2 regions of the Streptomyces sp. NBC_01775 genome follow, and region 2 is predicted to be linked to the other one. Evidence: predicted binding sites of a transcription regulator. Region 2 holds the regulator's gene; the other holds the start of a gene.
What was found. Region 2 encodes HspR, which represses chaperone genes until heat shock. Its sites were predicted from a motif close to TTGAGNNNNNNNNNCTCAA; they were not measured.
Positions count from the first base shown of each region.

Region 1: a site for HspR is predicted at 5,500-5,518, ahead of lon (endopeptidase La). Genes of this name have one in related genera too.

Region 1 covers NZ_CP109104.1:3,099,487-3,108,241, reverse strand. Annotated here, with positions in the region: gene OHB04_RS13840 (sensor histidine kinase) at 1-598, opposite strand, end outside; gene OHB04_RS13835 (response regulator transcription factor) at 627-1,421, opposite strand; gene OHB04_RS13830 (spermidine synthase) at 1,490-2,230, opposite strand; gene OHB04_RS13825 (RNHCP domain-containing protein) at 2,595-2,948, shown strand; gene OHB04_RS13820 (RNHCP domain-containing protein) at 2,950-3,360, shown strand; gene OHB04_RS13815 (hypothetical protein) at 3,434-3,643, opposite strand; gene OHB04_RS13810 (DUF6406 domain-containing protein) at 3,919-4,188, shown strand; gene OHB04_RS13805 (SUKH-4 family immunity protein) at 4,444-5,301, shown strand; gene lon (endopeptidase La) at 5,541-7,955, shown strand; gene OHB04_RS13795 (lysozyme) at 8,246-8,755, opposite strand, start outside.
Region 2 covers NZ_CP109104.1:4,516,809-4,525,563, reverse strand. Annotated here, with positions in the region: gene dnaJ (molecular chaperone DnaJ) at 1-1,066, shown strand, start outside; gene OHB04_RS20175 (heat shock protein transcriptional repressor HspR) at 1,068-1,529, shown strand; gene OHB04_RS20170 (D-alanyl-D-alanine carboxypeptidase family protein) at 1,555-2,463, opposite strand; gene clpB (ATP-dependent chaperone ClpB) at 2,719-5,376, shown strand; gene OHB04_RS20160 (YbjN domain-containing protein) at 5,466-6,014, shown strand; gene OHB04_RS20155 (pyridoxal phosphate-dependent aminotransferase) at 6,149-7,474, opposite strand; gene OHB04_RS20150 (hypothetical protein) at 7,604-7,882, shown strand; gene OHB04_RS20145 (DUF2617 family protein) at 8,143-8,721, shown strand.

The sequences.
Region 1 (8,755 bases), 1.4 Mb from region 2:
CGTTGTCCAGCCGGGAGAGGTCCAGCAGGTGGGCCACCAGCCGGCCCAGCCGCTCGGTCTGCGACAGCGCGGTGCGCATCGTCTCCGGGTCGGCGTCCGAGACGCCGTCCACGACGTTCTCCAGCACCGCCCGCAGCGCCGCTATCGGGGTGCGCAGCTCGTGCGAGACGTTGGCGACCAGCTCCTTGCGGTGCTGGTCGACGGCCTCCAGGTCGGCGGCCATCCGGTTGAAGTTCTCCGCCAGCTCCCCGAACTCGTCCCGCCGCCCGCCGCGCACCCGCCGCGAGTAGTCACCGTGTGCCATCGCCTTCGCGGCGTCCGTCATCTCATCCAGCGGCGCCGTCAGCGACTGCGCCACGAACTGGGTGATCAGCAGTGAGGCGACGATCGAGATGATCGTGATGACCCGCAGCTCGGTCGCCGACTGCACGGCGAACAGCGCCAGCAGCGTGGTGATCACCACGGAGACGATCACCAGCGCGCCGAGCGCCGCCTTCACGGAACGGTAGGGATCCAGCGGGCGCAGGCCCTCCCACAGGCGGTCCCACGCGTTGCTGCACAGCCGGGTCGCGGCGCGCTGCCAGCGGCCCTCGGAAATGGACACCTCGTGCCGTCCGCCCGCGTTCTCAGGAACCCTCGGCGGCGGCACCCGTCACCGGCGCGGCGGCGCCGCCCGGAGCCGGGGTCTCCAGCGCGTATCCCACGCCGTGGACGGTGCGGATGCGCTCGGCGCCGATCTTGCGGCGCAGGGCCTTGATGTGGCTGTCGACCGTGCGGGTGCCCGACGCGTCGGCCCAGTCCCACACCTCGGCCAGCAGCTGCTCGCGCGAGAGGACGGCGCGGGGGGAGTGCGCCAGGCACACCAGCAGATCGAACTCCGTCGGGGTCAGGTGCACGTCCTCGCCGGTCACCCGCACCCGGCGCTGGGCGTGATCGATCTCCAGTTCCCCGAGCCTGAGTATCCCGCTGCGGGGCGTGTGTGCCGCCAGCGTCGCGCGCTCGACCCTGCGCAGCAGGACGTGCACGCGGGCCGCCACCTCGCGCATGGAGAACGGCTTGGTCATGTAGTCGTCCGCGCCGACTCCCAGGCCGACCAGCATGTCCGTCTCGTCGTCCCGCGCGGTCAGCATCAGCACCGGAACGGGGCGCTGTGCCTGGACGCGGCGGCAGACCTCCAGGCCGTCGAAGCCGGGGAGCATGATGTCCAGCACGAGCAGGTCGGGCTGCCAGGCCTCGGCGGTGTCCACGGCGGCGGGACCGTCACCGGCCGTCTGCACCTGGAAGCCCTCCGCACGCAGCCGTCGGGCGATGGCGTCCACGATGGTCGGGTCGTCCTCCACGACCAGGATGCGCCGCTGGGCGCCGGGGGTGGTCGCGGCGGCTGCTCCGCCAGGTGTCTGAGTGGTGTTCTTCTGGTCCATGCGACCCCGCCCTGTGGCTCTTTCCGACTTCTTCGGAATGCAGCGTAAGGGCCTGCTACAGGCCTAGGCTACGCCGGTCGTGCTGCGAAGTGGACCACGTCGGGGACGCCTCGGGCGACGGGGATCTCATCGGTCCGAACACGGCAGAACCCCGCATTCCACAGGGAACCTTCGAATGTGGACGACGGCTGGGCCGACCAGACGGCCAGCACACCACCCGGAGTGAGGGCCCGAAGACACGCGGCGAGCCCCTCGGGGGAGTAGAGGCCGGTGTTGTCCTCTGTGACCGTCCAGTCCGGACCGTTGTCGATGTCCAGGCACAGCGCGTCGAAACGGCACCCTGTGCCGGAAGCTTCTCGTACGTGGGCGACGAGGTCGGCCTCCACCAGCTCGGTGCGCCCGTCGGCGAGCGCGTCGCGCGAGACGGCGGCCAGCGGGCCCTCGCGGTGCCAGTCGAGGACGGCGGGCTCGCGCTCGACCACGGTGATGCGGCCCCAGCGTGGCTCGGCCGTCGCCTCGGCGAGCGAGAAGCCGACGCCGAGGCCGCCGATCAGCACATGCGGGCGCTCCCGCCCGTCCAGCTCAGCCAGCGCGGCCCGTACGAGCAGCCGCTCGGAGCGGCCGTCGGAGGTGTCCATCAGGAAGCACCCGTTGGCGATGATCTCGTGGTGCTCGCCCCGTCGGCGCAGCACCACCTCGCCGTACGGGCCCTCCCGGCGGTCGAGCAGCACGGGCTCGTCGGGCACCGGCTGGAGTGAGGAGCGGTAGGGCTGAGAGGACCGGTCCGGCTGATGCGTGTGGTCGAGCATGCGGCCATCCTCGGCCGGAGGCGGGCGGCGGGGCAATCGACTTGGGGCCCGCTTCCGGCCCCCGCGACGGCGCGGTGCGGGCGGAAATTCCTTCGCTCAGCGGACCGGCCCGCTGCTACGGTTCCGGCGTCTCGTCCACCTCGTACCGGGTGCCCGCACCCTGGAAGTCGGTGTTGATGTTCCCGCAAGCGCCGAGCGCGCCTCTTCAGCTCCACGCCCCGCGTGATGTCCCCGACCCGCGTGGTGCCTGAGCCAGAATCCGACCGAGGACCGCTCGGCGCTCCCTTGCTGCCCTGAGAAACCACTCCCAGCAAGGAGACCTCCGGTGTCCACCAGCGACTCCGGTTCCGCACGCCCCGCCTCCATGGCGTCGGCGTCCCTGCGGACCAACACCTTCACCTGCGTACGCTGCGGCCTGACTGTCACTCAGTTCGGGCCCGACGGCGAGTTGCGTCACCACTGTCCCAGCTGTCTGTACTCCCAGCACGTCACCGACCACGTCGAGGGCGGGCTCTCGGACTGCCGTTCGCGGATGAGTCCGATCGCCATCGCCGTGCTGCGCGGCGGCGACTGGAGGGTCATCCACCGCTGCACCCGCTGCGACGAGCTGACCTCCAGTCCCGTCTCGCCGGACGACAACCACCTCATCCTGATGAGGATGGCCGTGCGTCCGCTTGCCCAGCCGCCCTTCCCGCTCGAAGTGTTCGGGGAGGTGTGACATGGCCAGACGTCACACCCGTACCGCACGCCCCCAGCGGCGCAAGGAGCCCGCGCACGCGCTGCCCGGCGAGCGGGGCGACGCGTTCCGCTGTGCGGGCTGCCGGCTGGACGTTCCCATGGCGGCGCCGGGCACCGCCCACCGCAACCACTGCCCGCACTGTTTGACCAGCCTCCACGTCGACCGGCGGGTGCCCGGCGACAGGGCGGCCGGGTGCCGGGGGCGGATGGCCGCGCTGTGCCTGTCGGCGCGGGACGACGGGGAGTGGATGCTGATCCACCTCTGCCACACCTGCGGCGAACTGAGCGCCAACCGCATCGCGGGCGACGACAACCCGCTGGCCCTGCTCCGCATGGCCGTCCGCCCCCTCTCGGACCCCCGGATACCGGTTCGGGCGCTGCTGGCGCTGTAGCGGCCAGGCCCACTCGCCCGGCCGCTGCTGTCCGTCCGCTACGGCCTGTCCGCACTCCGCCGTCCTCGGCCGATCAGTCGATCCCCTTGGGGGAGGGGATCGACTGGTAGGAGCTGTCCGAGGCGTTGGCCGCCTCATCGGCAGAGACGACGGCCGTGACCGGGGCGGAGGAGGAAACGGCGCGTCTGCCATGTCCCTGGAGCCAGGCCGGCATCGGCAGCAGCGGCCGGACGCCCGCCCATTCCGCGTCCGTCACGAATTCCCGACGCAGTACGATACGCACGGCCGCAGCCCGGGAAAGCAACTCCCGGCCCACCTGCGGGAGCTCACGGAATGCCAGCAGACCGGTCGTTGTCGGCACCCTCCCAGGGGCACTGGTGCGGAGAACAAGATCGAGACGGACCTCCTGAGTTCCCACGCCTACGAGATCGTCTCGGTCGACGACAAGGGCCTGATTCAGTTGCGCAGTCCGCGCAACTCGAGGCGTCCCCAGCCGCTGACCATCAAGGAATTCATGAAATACCGCAGCAACCAGTGCGCATCTTTGGAGCATGAGAAGTGAGTGCTGACACGATTCACCTCTGGCACGGAATTCAGCGAAATCTTGAGCACGCCAGCTTCTCAGTGAACGACATCTACAGGGAGTCCGACGCCGCGGTCAGGGTTCGGCTCGTGACCTTCGCCACCGAGGAGCAGACTCACATCCTCCGCGTTGGTGAGAACTTCCCCGTGGGCGACGAGACGTGGCAGCTCGCCGACTTGACGGGTTGGCCGAGCGAGGACGACTGGATCGTGGTGCTGTGCCGCGTCGCGACCGCCCCGGCCTGAGACCGCCACCGCCCACTTCTGCGGGCGACACCGCCTGCCCGGGTCATGCGACAGCAATAGCCAGGCCATGCGCAAATAGGCCAGGCCATTCGCACGCAGCCACGCACAGGGTCGAGGAGTCATCGCGCAACTGAGGGGGATCATGCCCGAGCCAACCACCGGCACCCCCGGAATCCCCGAGGAAGAGGTCGCCGGTCGCGTCGGCGCATGGTGGCGTGAGGGTGGGCTCGGTGGCCAAGTGGCCTTTTTGTCTCCATGGAAAACGACGAGATTCCGCAGGAGCATCGTGCGGATCTCACCTGGCCCGCGTCACCCACGGACGGCTCCGCTTCGCCCGCTCTCGCCCGGGAACTGTTCGGCTCGTCGTCCCCCCGGCGAAGCGAGCAGGCTGTTGTACTGCCTTGCGCCCCATTGGCCGTGGATGAAGTCGTCGTTTTCGGGGGCGGCTTGGGACTGCTCGCCATCCGGCCTGCTGACGGTGTGGACATCTCCGACTTCGGTGCCCGGCAGCAGCCCCTGAGCTGGGATTACACGGACGCGGGCGCGAGCAGTCCGAGCGACGCGCCGGCCCCGAGTCACGAGGACGTCATCACCCTGTTCGGCGAGGACGCGATCTATCCCATCGAGGTCGAGGATTTCCCGGATCGGCTCACCCATGCGGCGACCCGCGAACTTCTCCTGGAATTCGGGCTGCCATACCTGCGCGAAGGAGCCATGGGGCTTTTCCCGTTCGGCGACTGGGAGATCGGCATTCTCGACGAACTGCCCTCCTGGCCCGAGGGAATCGAGCCTGTCCCGGAAAGCGGGCCCTTCTTCCAGATCGGCAAGTGGATGGGCGGCAAGCTCGTCGTCGACGGGTCCACCGGACACGTCCTGCGCGTTCCCACGAAGCCGCGCCAGGACCACCTCGCCGGCCTTCCCGCCGCGCACAGCCTCGAAGATTTCCTCACCATGGTCGCACTGTGGGTCACCGGGCTGCGTACGCGCAGTATTCTGCCCCCGGCCAATTCCGAGCGAGGACAGATCACCTATTGGGTCCTGGGATCGCTGGCCGAAGTCGACGAGCCGGGCAGTGAGCAGCCCGCCTGGTCGTACGTGCTCCACAACGAGTGACGTCGATCGGTCGGACGGCAGCCGACCACCATCGCCGCCCCGTCCTGCCGCCGGGCGGAGCAGCCCGGGGCATGCGAGACCCCTCGCAATGTTGAACCGGACCTCGCAAGGTGCACCTGCGAAGGACAGCTGATCGCTGATCGCTCACGGCGAACGCCTCATCCCGGAATCGGGGGAACATCCTCGCCCTCACAAGCATTGAGTGGGTATTACTCAAGTTGCTTGCAGAGGGAGAGATCATGGCTACCGAGTCCACCCCGCTCACCTTGCCCGTGCTGCCCCTGGATGCCGAGAGCGACGGCGTCGTTCTGCCGGGAATGGTGGTGCCGCTGGATCTCTCGGAGAGCGACGTACGTGCGGCTGTGGAGGCCGCGCAGGCCGCCGCACCCCAGGGAGACAAGCCACGGGTGCTGCTTGTTCCCCGGGTGGAGGGGCAGTACCCCGGCATCGGCGTGCTCGGCCGGGTCGAGCAGGTCGGCAGGCTCGCCGACGGTGACCCCGGTGCGCTGATCCGCGGTGTACGCCGCGTCCGGATCGGCGCCGGTACGACGGGCCCGGGCGCCGCGCTGTGGGTGGAGGGCACCGAGGTCGAGGAGAGCGTGCCAGACCCCCTGCCCGGCGCGGTGAGCGAGCTGATGAAGGAGTACAAGGCGCTCATCACCGACTGGCTCCGCAAGCGCGGCGCATGGCAGGTCGTGGACCGGGTGCAGCAGATCGACGGCGTCTCCCAGCTCGCGGACAACGCCGGATACTCCCCGTTCCTGAGCACCGAACAGAAGCTGGCGCTGCTGCGCACCACCGACCCCGTCGAGCGGCTCAAGGCCGCCACCGAGGCGCTGCGTGAGCACCTCGCCGAGCAGGACGTCGCCGAGTCCATCGCCAAGGACGTCCAGGAGGGCGTCGACAAGCAGCAGCGCGAGTTCCTGCTGCGCCGTCAGCTGGAGGCCGTCCGCAAGGAGCTGGCCGAGCTGAACGGCGACCCCGAGGACGAGGGCGAGGACTACCGCGCCCGCGTCGAGGCCGCCGACCTGCCCGAGGAGGTCCGCAAGGCGGCCCTCAAGGAGGTCGACAAGCTGGAGCGCTCCAGCGACCAGTCCCCCGAGGGCAGCTGGATCCGCACCTGGCTCGACACCGTCCTGGAGCTGCCCTGGAACGAGCGCACGGAGGACGCGTACGACATCAGCGGCGCCCAGGCCGTCCTGGACGAGGACCACGCAGGCCTTCAGGACGTCAAGGAGCGCATCACCGAATACCTCGCCGTCCGCAAGAGGCGCGAGGAGCGCGGCCTCGGCGTCGTCGGAGGGCGGCGCGGGGGAGCGGTGCTCGCGCTGACCGGCCCGCCCGGCGTCGGCAAGACCTCGCTGGGCGAGTCCGTCGCCCGCGCGATGGGCCGCAAGTTCGTCCGCGTCGCGCTCGGCGGCGTCCGCGACGAGGCCGAGATCCGCGGCCACCGGCGCACCTACGTCGGGGCGCTGCCCGGCCGCGTCGTCCGCGCCATCAAGGAGGCCGGCTCCATGAACCCGGTCGTCCTGCTGGACGAGGTCGACAAGGTCGGCTCCGACTTCCGGGGCGACCCGGCCGCCGCGCTGCTGGAGGTCCTGGACCCGGCCCAGAACCACACGTTCCGCGACCACTACCTGGAGGTCGAGCTCGACCTGTCCGACGTGGTGTTCCTCGCGACCGCCAACGTCCTGGAGTCCATCCCGCAGCCGCTGCTCGACCGTATGGAGGTCGTCCAGCTCGACGGGTACACCGAGCCCGAGAAGATCACCATCGCCCGCGACCACCTGCTGCCCCGTCAGCTGGAGCGCGCGGGGCTGGAGAGCGGCGAGGTGACCTTCGAGGAGGAGGCCCTGCGCAAGCTGGCCGCCGAGTACACCCGCGAGGCGGGCGTACGGAGCCTGGAGCGCGCCGTCCAACGGGTGCTGCGCAAGGTCGCGGCCAAGCAGCAGCTCGGCGAGCTGGAGCTGCCCTACACCGTCGGCACCGAAGAGCTGCGCGAGCTCATCGGCCGCCCGCACCACACCCCCGAGTCCGCACAGGACCCGGCCGAGCGCCGCACCGCGGTGCCGGGCGTGGCCACCGGCCTGGCCGTCACGGGCGCGGGCGGCGACGTGCTCTTCGTCGAGGCGTCGCTGTCCGACCCCGAGACGGGAGCCTCGGGGCTGACCCTGACCGGACAGCTCGGCGACGTGATGAAGGAGTCCGCGCACATCGCGCTCTCCTACCTGCGCTCGCGCGGCGCCGAGGTCGAGCTGCCCGTCGGCGACCTGAAGGAACGCGGCATCCACCTGCACGTTCCCGCGGGCGCCGTACCAAAGGACGGACCGAGCGCCGGTGTCACCATGACCACCGCGCTGGCCTCGCTGCTGAGCGGGCGTCAGGTGCGGCCCGAGGTGGCGATGACCGGCGAGGTCTCACTGACAGGGCGGGTGCTGCCCATCGGCGGCGTCAAGCAGAAGCTGCTGGCGGCTCACCGCGCCGGGGTGACCACCGTGATCATCCCCAAGCGGAACGAGCCCGACCTGGACGACGTCCCCGCGGAGGTGCTGGACGGCCTCGACGTCCACCCCGTCTCCGACGTCCGCCAGGTCCTGGAGCTGGCGCTGACCCCCGCGCAGACCCCCGCCCGGGAGACGCCGGTCGCGGCGTGACGGACGCGCCCGGCGCACAGAGAGTGGCCCCCGCCTCCAGGGCGGGGGCCACTCGTGCGACAGCGGCAGCCGTTGGCGAGTGGCCGTCAGGCTGTTTCAGCCGTTGGCCAGGGCCTTCAGGCGGTCGATCGCTCCGTTGCTGTTGTCGTGTGGGGGGCGACCCCCACGCCCCCGGCCGGGGGTGGTGGCTGTTTCAGCCGTTGGTCAGGGCCTTCAGGCGGTCGATCGCTCCGTTGCTGTTGTCGTGTGGGGGGCGACCCCCACGCCCCCGGCCGGGGGTGGTGGCTGTTTCAGCCGTTGGCCAGCGCCTTCAGGCGGTCGATCGCTCCGTTGAAGTAGTTGTGATCCCCCACGGTCGGGCCGGTGGAGGTGTACTGCCAGAAGGTGTAGAAGCCCCAGCCGGCCGGGAGCGTGCCCGGCGAGGAGGCGTAGCGGGCGATCCACAGGGGGTTGGTGTTGCCGAAGGCGCCGCTGTTGCCGGTGCACTGCGTCCACCAGCTCGTGGTGGTGTAGATCACCGCGTCACGCCCGGTCTTGGCCTTGTACGTGCTGGTGAAGTCCTTGATCCAGTTGACCATCGCGCTCTTGCTCAGGCCGTAACAGGTCGCGCCGTAGGGGTTGTACTCGATGTCGAGCACGCCCGGCAGCGTCTTGCCGTCCTTGCTCCAGCCGCCGCCGTTTCCGACGAAGTAGTTGGCCTGGGTGGCGCCGCTGGACGAGTTGGGCGTCGCGAAGTGGTACGCGCCCCTGATCATGCCCACGTTGTACGAACCGTTGTACTGCTGGGCGAAGTACGGATT
Region 2 (8,755 bases):
CCCCAAGGCCGAAGAGCGCTTCAAGGACGCCTCCGAGGCGTACGACGTCCTCGGTGACGCCAAGCGCCGCAAGGAGTACGACGAGGCGCGCACCCTCTTCGGCAGCGGCGGCTTCCGGCCCGGCGGGGCCGGGGGCGCGGGCGGCCCCGGCGGAGGAACGTTCAACTTCGACCTGGGCGACCTGTTCGGCGGCGGCCAGGGCGGCGGGGGCGCGGGCGGTCCCGCCGGCGGCTTCGGCGGCGGGCTCGGCGATGTCTTCGGCGGGCTCTTCAACCGCGGCGGCGGCAGCACCCGCACCCAGCCGAGGCGCGGCCAGGACATCGAATCCGAGGTGACGCTCAGCTTCACCGAGGCGGTGGACGGGGCCACGGTCCCGCTGCGGATGTCCAGCAGCGCCGCGTGCAAGGAGTGCGCGGGCACGGGCGACAAGAACGGCACCCCGCGGGTGTGCCCCACCTGTGTGGGCACCGGGCAGGTCTCCCGTGGCGGGGGCGGCGGCTTCTCGCTGACCGACCCGTGCGTGGACTGCCGGGGCCGCGGCCTCATCGCGCAGGACCCCTGCGAGACCTGCAAGGGCTCGGGCCGCGCCACCAGCTCGCGCACGATGCAGGTGCGCATCCCGGCGGGCGTCAGCGACGGCCAGCGCATCCGGCTGCGCGGCAAGGGCGCACCGGGCGAGCGGGGCGGGCCAGGCGGTGACCTGTACGTCGTCGTGCACGTCGACAGGCACCCGGTCTTCGGCCGTAAGGGGGACAACCTCACCGTCACCGTGCCGGTCACCTTCCCGGAGGCGGCCCTCGGCGGCGAGGTGAAGGTCCCCACGCTGGGCGGCCCGCCCGTCACCCTGAAGCTCCCGCCCGGCATCCCCTCGGGTCGCACGATGCGGGCCAGGGGCAAGGGCGCGGTCCGCAAGGACGGGACACGCGGCGATCTGCTGGTGACAGTGGAGGTGTCGGTGCCCAAGGATCTGAGTGAGAAGGCGAAGGATTCCCTGGAGTCCTATCGGGACGCGACAGCGGGAGAGGACCCGCGCGCTGCGTTGTTCAAGGCAGCGAAGGGAGACTGAAGTGGATGGCCGGGACGGACGCAGAAGAGGGTATGCGGCTTCGTACGAGCTGACCGAGGAATCTCCGGTCTACGTCATCTCGGTCGCCGCTCAGCTGTCGGGCCTGCATCCGCAGACGCTCCGGCAGTACGACCGTCTCGGCCTGGTGTCGCCGGACCGCACGCCCGGACGCGGCCGGCGCTACTCGGCGCGCGACATCGAGCTGCTGCGCGAGGTGCAGCGGCTCAGCCAGGACGAGGGCATCAACCTGGCGGGGATCAAGCGGATCATCGAGCTGGAGCAGCAGGTGAGCGCGCTCAAGGCGCGGGTCGCCGAGCTGTCGGCCGCCGTGGAGGGCGCCGCCGCGGCGATGCAGCAGCGCGAGGCGCAGGTGCACGCCTCCTACCGGCGCGACCTGGTGCCGTACGACGACGTGCACCAGTCGGGCGCGCTGGTGGTCTGGCGCCCCAGGCCCAGGGAGTGAGCCCGGGGCCCGGGGCGCCAGGAGGTCACTTCGAGAAGCCGTAGTTCAGGAGCTTCTTCGCGTCCGCCGTGCGCTTGGCGACGGAGGAGGAGGTGAGGACGGTGCCGATGACCGTCTTGCCGCCGCGGGTGGCGGCGAACACCAGGCAGTACTTGGCCTCGGGGCCCGAGCCGGTCTTGACGCCGATGGCGCCCGAGTAGCTGCCCAGCAGGTTGTTCGTGTTGGACCAGGACATGGTCCGGTGGCCGCCGCTCTTGGTGACGGTCTTCTGCTTGGTCGAGCGGGTCTTCACGATCGAGCGGAAGGTGGAGTTCTTCATCGCGCTGCTGGCGAGCTTGGTCAGGTCCCGCGCGGTCGAGTAGTTCTTGCCGTGGCCGATGCCGTCGAACGAGTCGAAGTGCGTGTTCTTCAGGCCCAGGCTCTTGGCGGTGGAGTTCATCTTGCCGATGAAGGACTTCACCCGCTTGGCCCGGGTGGAGCCGCTGCCGAACTTGTCGGCCAGCGCGTAGGCCGCGTCACAGCCGGAGGGCAGCATCAGGCCGTACAGGAGCTGACGGACGGTGACCTTGTCCCCGACGATCAGCCGGGCCGAGGAGGCGGTGTTCCGGACGATGTAGTCGCTGTACGCCTTCTGGATCTTGACCTTGCTGTTGAGGTTGAGGTTCTTCTGGGCGAGCACCACCCGGGCCGTCATGATCTTGGTGGTCGAGCCGGTGGAACGCCGGGTGTCGGCGGCCTTGGTGTAGAGGCTCTTGGCGGTGCCGTTGTTCATCACGAAGCCGCTCTTGGCGACGATCGAGGGCTTCTTGGCCGCGGCGGCTGCCTGCGGTGCCGCTGCGAGTGCCGGGGAGGTCAGGGCCCCCGCCGTCAGGACGGCTCCGGCGGTGACCATCACCGCGGAGACCCGGCCGATGCCGTTGATGCCGATTTTCACTGTGTTTGCTCCAAATGCCCCTGTGCTGGGGCTCCTTGAGTGGGCCGCACCCTTGGTGAGACTCCGGGGGACGCCCGGTGGATGCGCTCTCAGGGCTGTTTTCGTCAGGGTTTTACGAACGGGTTGCTGACGGATGCGGATACCGGGAACGAAACGGGATCGTAGACGGTTGTACGGGGTACTCGGCCTTGAGCGGAGTAGGCTCAACTTGCTGCATACTGAAGAAGGCAACTCATCGGAGGAGGAGCGCAGGACGTGGACGCGGAGCTGACCAACAAGAGCCGGGACGCGATCAGCGGGGCGAACAGCCGTGCGGTCACCGAGGGACACCCCGACATCACCCCGGCGCATCTGCTTCTCGCCCTGCTCACGGGTGAGGACAACGAGAACATCCAGGACCTGGTCGCGGCGGCCGGCGCCGACCAGGCCGCGCTGCGCGCGGGCGCCGAGCGCCGGCTCGCCGCGCTCCCCACCGTCCAGGGCTCGACCGTCAGCAGGCCGCAGGCCGACCGCGATCTGCTGGCCGTCATCACGGACGCCTCGCAGCGCGCCAAGGAACTGGGCGACAGCTTCGTCTCCACCGAGCACCTGCTGATCGGGATCGCCGCGAAGGGCGGCAGCACCGCCGACCTCCTCAAGGAGCAGGGCGCCGGCGACAAGAAGCTGGTGGTGGCCTTCCAGGAGCAGCGCGGCAGCAAGCGCGTGACCAACGCGGATCCCGAGGGCACCTACAAGGCGCTGGAGAAGTTCGGCACCGACCTGACGGGCGCGGCCCGCGAGGGCAAGCTCGACCCGGTCATCGGCCGCGACCACGAGATCCGCCGCGTCGTGCAGGTCCTCTCGCGGCGCACGAAGAACAACCCCGTGCTCATCGGCGAGCCCGGCGTCGGCAAGACCGCCGTCGTCGAGGGTCTGGCCCAGCGCGTGATCAAGGGCGATGTGCCCGAGTCGCTGCGCGACAAGCGGATCGTCGCGCTCGACCTGAGCGCGATGGTGGCCGGGGCGAAGTACCGGGGTGAGTTCGAGGAGCGGCTCAAGACCGTGCTCTCCGAGATCAAGGAGAGCGACGGCCAGGTCATCACCTTCATCGACGAGCTGCACACCGTCGTCGGCGCGGGCGCCGGCGGCGACTCGGCCATGGACGCGGGCAACATGCTCAAGCCGATGCTGGCCCGGGGCGAGCTGCGGATGGTCGGCGCCACCACGCTGGACGAGTACCGCGAGCGGATCGAGAAGGACCCCGCGCTGGAGCGCCGCTTCCAGCAGGTGCTGGTCGCCGAGCCCACCGTCGAGGACTCCATCGCGATCCTGCGCGGCCTCAAGGGGCGCTACGAGGCGCACCACAAGGTGCAGATCTCCGACAGCGCCCTGGTGGCCGCCGCCGCGCTCTCCGACCGCTACATCACCTCCCGCTTCCTCCCCGACAAGGCCATCGACCTGGTGGACGAGGCGGCCTCCCGGCTCCGGATGGAGATCGACTCCTCCCCGCTGGAGATCGACGAGCTCCAGCGCGCGGTCGACCGGCTCAAAATGGAGGAGCTGGCCCTGGACAAGGAGACCGACCCCGCCTCCGTCGAGCGTCTGGAGCGGCTGCGCCGCGAGCTGGCCGACAAGGAGGAGGAGCTGCGCGGCCTCACGGCCCGCTGGGAGAAGGAGAAGCAGGGCCTCAACCGCGTCGGTGAGCTGAAGGAACAGCTCGACGAACTGCGCGGTCAGGCGGAGCGCGCCCAGCGCGACGGCGACTTCGACACCGCCTCCAAGCTGCTCTACGGCGAGATCCCCGGCGTGGAGCGGGAGCTGGAGGCGGCCTCCGAGGAGGAGGAAGAGGCCAAGAAGGAGGCCGAGGCCGCTACGGCGGCGGGCCGGGCGGACAAGCGGGACAAGATGGTCAAGGAGGAGGTCGGCTCCGACGACATCGCGGACGTCGTCGCCTCCTGGACCGGCATCCCCGCCGGCCGCCTGCTGGAGGGCGAGACGCAGAAGCTGCTGCGTATGGAGGACGAGCTGGGCCAACGGCTGATCGGCCAGACCGAGGCAGTACGCGCCGTCTCCGACGCCGTACGCCGCACCCGTGCCGGCATCGCCGACCCCAACCGCCCCACCGGCTCCTTCCTCTTCCTCGGCCCCACCGGTGTCGGCAAGACCGAGCTGGCCAAGGCGCTGGCCGACTTCCTGTTCGACGACGAGCGGGCGATGGTCCGCATCGACATGAGCGAGTACGGCGAGAAGCACTCGGTGGCCCGCCTCGTGGGCGCGCCCCCCGGCTACGTCGGCTACGAGGAGGGCGGCCAGCTCACCGAGGCCGTACGCCGCCGCCCCTACAGCGTCGTCCTGCTGGACGAGGTCGAAAAGGCGCACCACGACGTCTTCGACGTCCTTCTCCAGGTCCTCGACGACGGCCGTCTCACCGACGGCCAGGGCCGCACCGTCGACTTCCGCAACACGATCCTGATCCTGACCTCCAACCTGGGCAGCCAGCATCTGATCGACCCGCTGGAGAAGGAGGAGGAGAAGCGCGAGCAGGTCCTCGCGGCCGTCCGGGCGGCCTTCCGCCCGGAATTCCTCAACCGCCTGGACGACCTGGTCATCTTCTCAGCGCTGGCGGGCGACGAGCTGCGGCGGATCGCCCAGCTCCAGATCGACGCGCTCCAGCGCCGCCTGTCCGAACGCCGCCTCACGCTCGACGTCACCCCGGCGGCGCTCGACTGGCTCGCCGCCGAGGGCAACGATCCCGCGTACGGGGCGCGGCCCCTGCGCCGTCTTGTGCAGACCGCCATCGGGGACCAGCTCGCGCGGGAGATCCTCGCGGCGGAGGTCCGCGACGGTGACGTGGTCCGGGTGGACCACGTCGAGGGGTGGGAAGGCCTGACGGTCGGCTCCCCGGCGGACACGCCCGCGGCGGGCGGCTTGTAGCCCGTCCGGTCGGGAGGTACCCCCGAGGTTGCCATTGCCGGGGGCCCGTGCGGGAGGATGAGCGGAATCCGTATGAAGGGAACACCCACGTGAGCATCGACCCGTCCTCGATCCCGAACTTCGGGGGCCAGCCCGAACCGGAGGACTCCGGCCCGAGCGGTCCGGTCATCCCGGACCAGGACCTCGTCAAGCAGCTCCTCGACCAGATGGAGCTGAAGTACGTCGTCGACGACGAGGGAGACCTCGCGGCGCCGTGGGAGGAGTTCCGCACCTACTTCATGTTCCGCGGGGAGGAGGAGCAGCAGGTCTTCTCCGTCCGGACGTTCTACGACCGGCCGCACACCATCGAGGAGAAGCCCAAGCTCCTCGAGGCCATCGACGACTGGAACCGCCGCACGCTGTGGCCGAAGGTCTACAGCCACACCCACGACGACGGCAGCGTCCGCCTCATCGGCGAGGCCCAGATGCTGGTCGGCACCGGTGTCTCCCTGGAGCACTTCGTCTCCAGCACGGTCAGCTGGGTCCGCGCCTCGATCGAGTTCGACAAGTGGCTCGTGGAGCAGTTCGGCCTGGAGAAGGACGTCGACTCCTCCGAGGGCGGCGACGGCGAGGGCAACGGCGAGAACAACAACGCCTGACTCGTCCCGCTCGCGGCCCTCACGAACGAAGCCGGGCAGCACGAACGAAGCCGGGCAGCACCAGCAAGGCCGGGCAGCCGTCTCGTACGGGCTGCCCGGCTCTGTGCGTTCGCCCCCGGCTCCCGGCCGGCCCGTCACCTGCCGGACAGGTGACGCAGCCGTGCCGCCGCTTCCTCCAGGACCTCAAGGCGCTTGCAGAAGGCGAAGCGGACGTACGGGGCGCCGGCCGGTTCGTGGTCGTAGAAGACCTGGGTGGGGACGGCGACGACTCCGGCGCGGCCCGGCAGGTCCAGGCAGAAGGCGGTGCCGTCGGTGGCGCCCAGGGGGCGGATGTCGGTGGTGATGAAGTAGGTGCCCGCGGGGCGGAAGACCCCGAAGCCCGCCGCGCGCAGCCCCTCCGCCAGGAGGTCCCGCTTGGCGCGCAGGTCCTCGCGCAGCGCGGTGTAGTAGTCGTCGGGCAGCGCCAGCGCCTCCGCGACGGCGTACTGGAAGGGCCCGGCGGACACGTACGTCAGGTACTGCTTGGCGGAGCGCACCGCGGTCACCAGGGCGGGGGTGCCGGTGACCCAGCCGACCTTCCAGCCGGTGAAGGAGAAGGTCTTGCCCGAGGAGCTGATGGTGACCGTGCGCTCGCGCATGCCGGGGAACGAGGCGAGGGGGAGGTGCTCGCCGTCGAAGACGAGATGTTCGTAGACCTCGTCGGTGACGGCCAGCAGGTCGCGCTCGACGCACAGCTCGGCGACGGCGGCCAGCTCCGCGCGGCTCAGTACGGTGCCCGTGGGGTTGTGGGGGGTGTTGAGGAGGATGAGGCGGGTGCGGTCGGTGACCGCGTCGCGCAGTTCGTCGAGGTCGAGACGGTAGGTGCGGTCGGCCGCCCTGCCGTCGGCCGCCCCGCCGTCGGCTGACTCGTTGCCGACCGCCCCGCCGTCGGCCGTTCCCCCGGTGGCCGGGCGCAGCATGACGGGGACCCGCGTGCCGCCGGCCATGGCGATGGAGGCGGCGTAGGAGTCGTAGTACGGCTCCAGCGCGATCACCTCGTCGCCGGGCTCGACCAGCGCGAGCAGGGAGGCGGCGATGGCCTCCGTCGCGCCCGCGGTGACCAGGACCTCGGTGTCCGGGTCGTAGGTCATCCCGTAGAAGCGCCGCTGGTGGTCGGCGATGGCGGCGCGTAGCTCGGGGACGCCGGGGCCCGGCGGGTACTGGTTGCCGCGACCGTCCCGCAGGGCGCGCACGGCGGCCTCGCGGACCTGTTCGGGGCCGTCCGTGTCGGGGAAGCCCTGGCCGAGGTTGAGGGCGCCGGTCTTCACGGCCAGCGCGGACATCTCGGCGAAGATGGTGGTACCGAACTCGGCGAGGCGGCGGTTGAGCAGCGGGCGCCCGGCCCCGGACTCCGTCCGGGAGGCACCCCCGGCTCCCCGCGCGCCCGGGGCAGCAGCTTGGCCAGCAGTCATGGCCGTCATCCTCCGGCAAGCTCTAATCTTCCTCAACTCGGCTTTGCCCCGCGCGGAGCCGGGCAGGAGCCGCCTACGTCCAAGTGGCGTGCCAGTACTTGGCGATAGAGCACAAGCGCTTCCAAGGGGGATACGGATATGGCAATTTCCCTGATCATCGTGGGGGTGTTCTTGATCTTCGCGATCTTGATCATCGCCGGCAATGTCAGTGGCGGCGGGTCCGGCGGGGGCATGGGTTCGCGCGGCGGATCCCGCGGTTCCTGGTGGGCCGGCGGCGGCGACTCGGGCGGCGGGCACCACCACGGGGGAGGCAGCGGCTGTAGCGGCGGCTCGTCCTGCGGCGGTGGCTCCTCGTGCGGCGGCGGAGGTGGCGGCGGCGGGGGCTGCGGCGGTGGCGGTGGCGGCGGGGGCGGCTGAGGCCTGACTCCTCGTCAGAAAGGGGCAGTTGGCGGCGCGTGCGCCCGTCGGCTGTCCCTTCTTCTTCGCGGACAGGGGAACACCTGACCTCTTCCATACCTATGGGATGGAAATCTGGAGATGTTGGGTAAAAACGCTGGGGACGCAGAGCATTCCGTGATTCGGTGAATCGTGAATTGGCGTCCCCGAGCGCCCCCGGAGCCTCGGGACATCGAGGGGTGGGCCGGCCCACCCTCCCTGCGTGTTTGCGGAGCCGACCCATGCTCACCATCCTGAAGACCGCCTACACCGATACCCGCGCGGGTGACCTCGCGTGGGCCCTGGGCCGCGAGCCCCTCCCGGCGCTCGCCTGTCGCGACCTCGAACTCGACGGCGCTCACGTGCAGTTGCGGCTGCTCGGCGCCTCGCACCAGGTGCTGCTGGACGAGGGGTACGGAAGCTGTTCGGAGACGGTCGCCTGTATGCCGGGCAGCAGCACCCCCCTGCCGCTGGGCGTCTCCAAACGCTTCGGCGCGTGGGAGTACGAGTTCGCGGCGCGCGTCGAGACGCTCTCGCCGGGCTCGTTCACGGGGCGCGCGCAAGAGTTGCTCGCGCTGGTGGCAGACCATCCGAACGGGCTCGCGGGCACCTTCCCGGGCGCCCCCCATGCCTTCACCGCGCTGCTGGTCCAAAGACACGAGGGCCAGGTGCGCTGGCGTACCTGGCACTCCTATCCGCAGGAGGGCCGTCTGGTCTCCACGCGCACGCGGGTGGCGGCCGGAAACCGGTGCCAGCGCGATCCGTTGGAGCCTCTCCCGGGTGCCACCCGTTCCTCCGCACGCGGGCCCGCCTTGGCCTGAAGCGCCATACGAAGCCACCCATGTGAGTGACCGA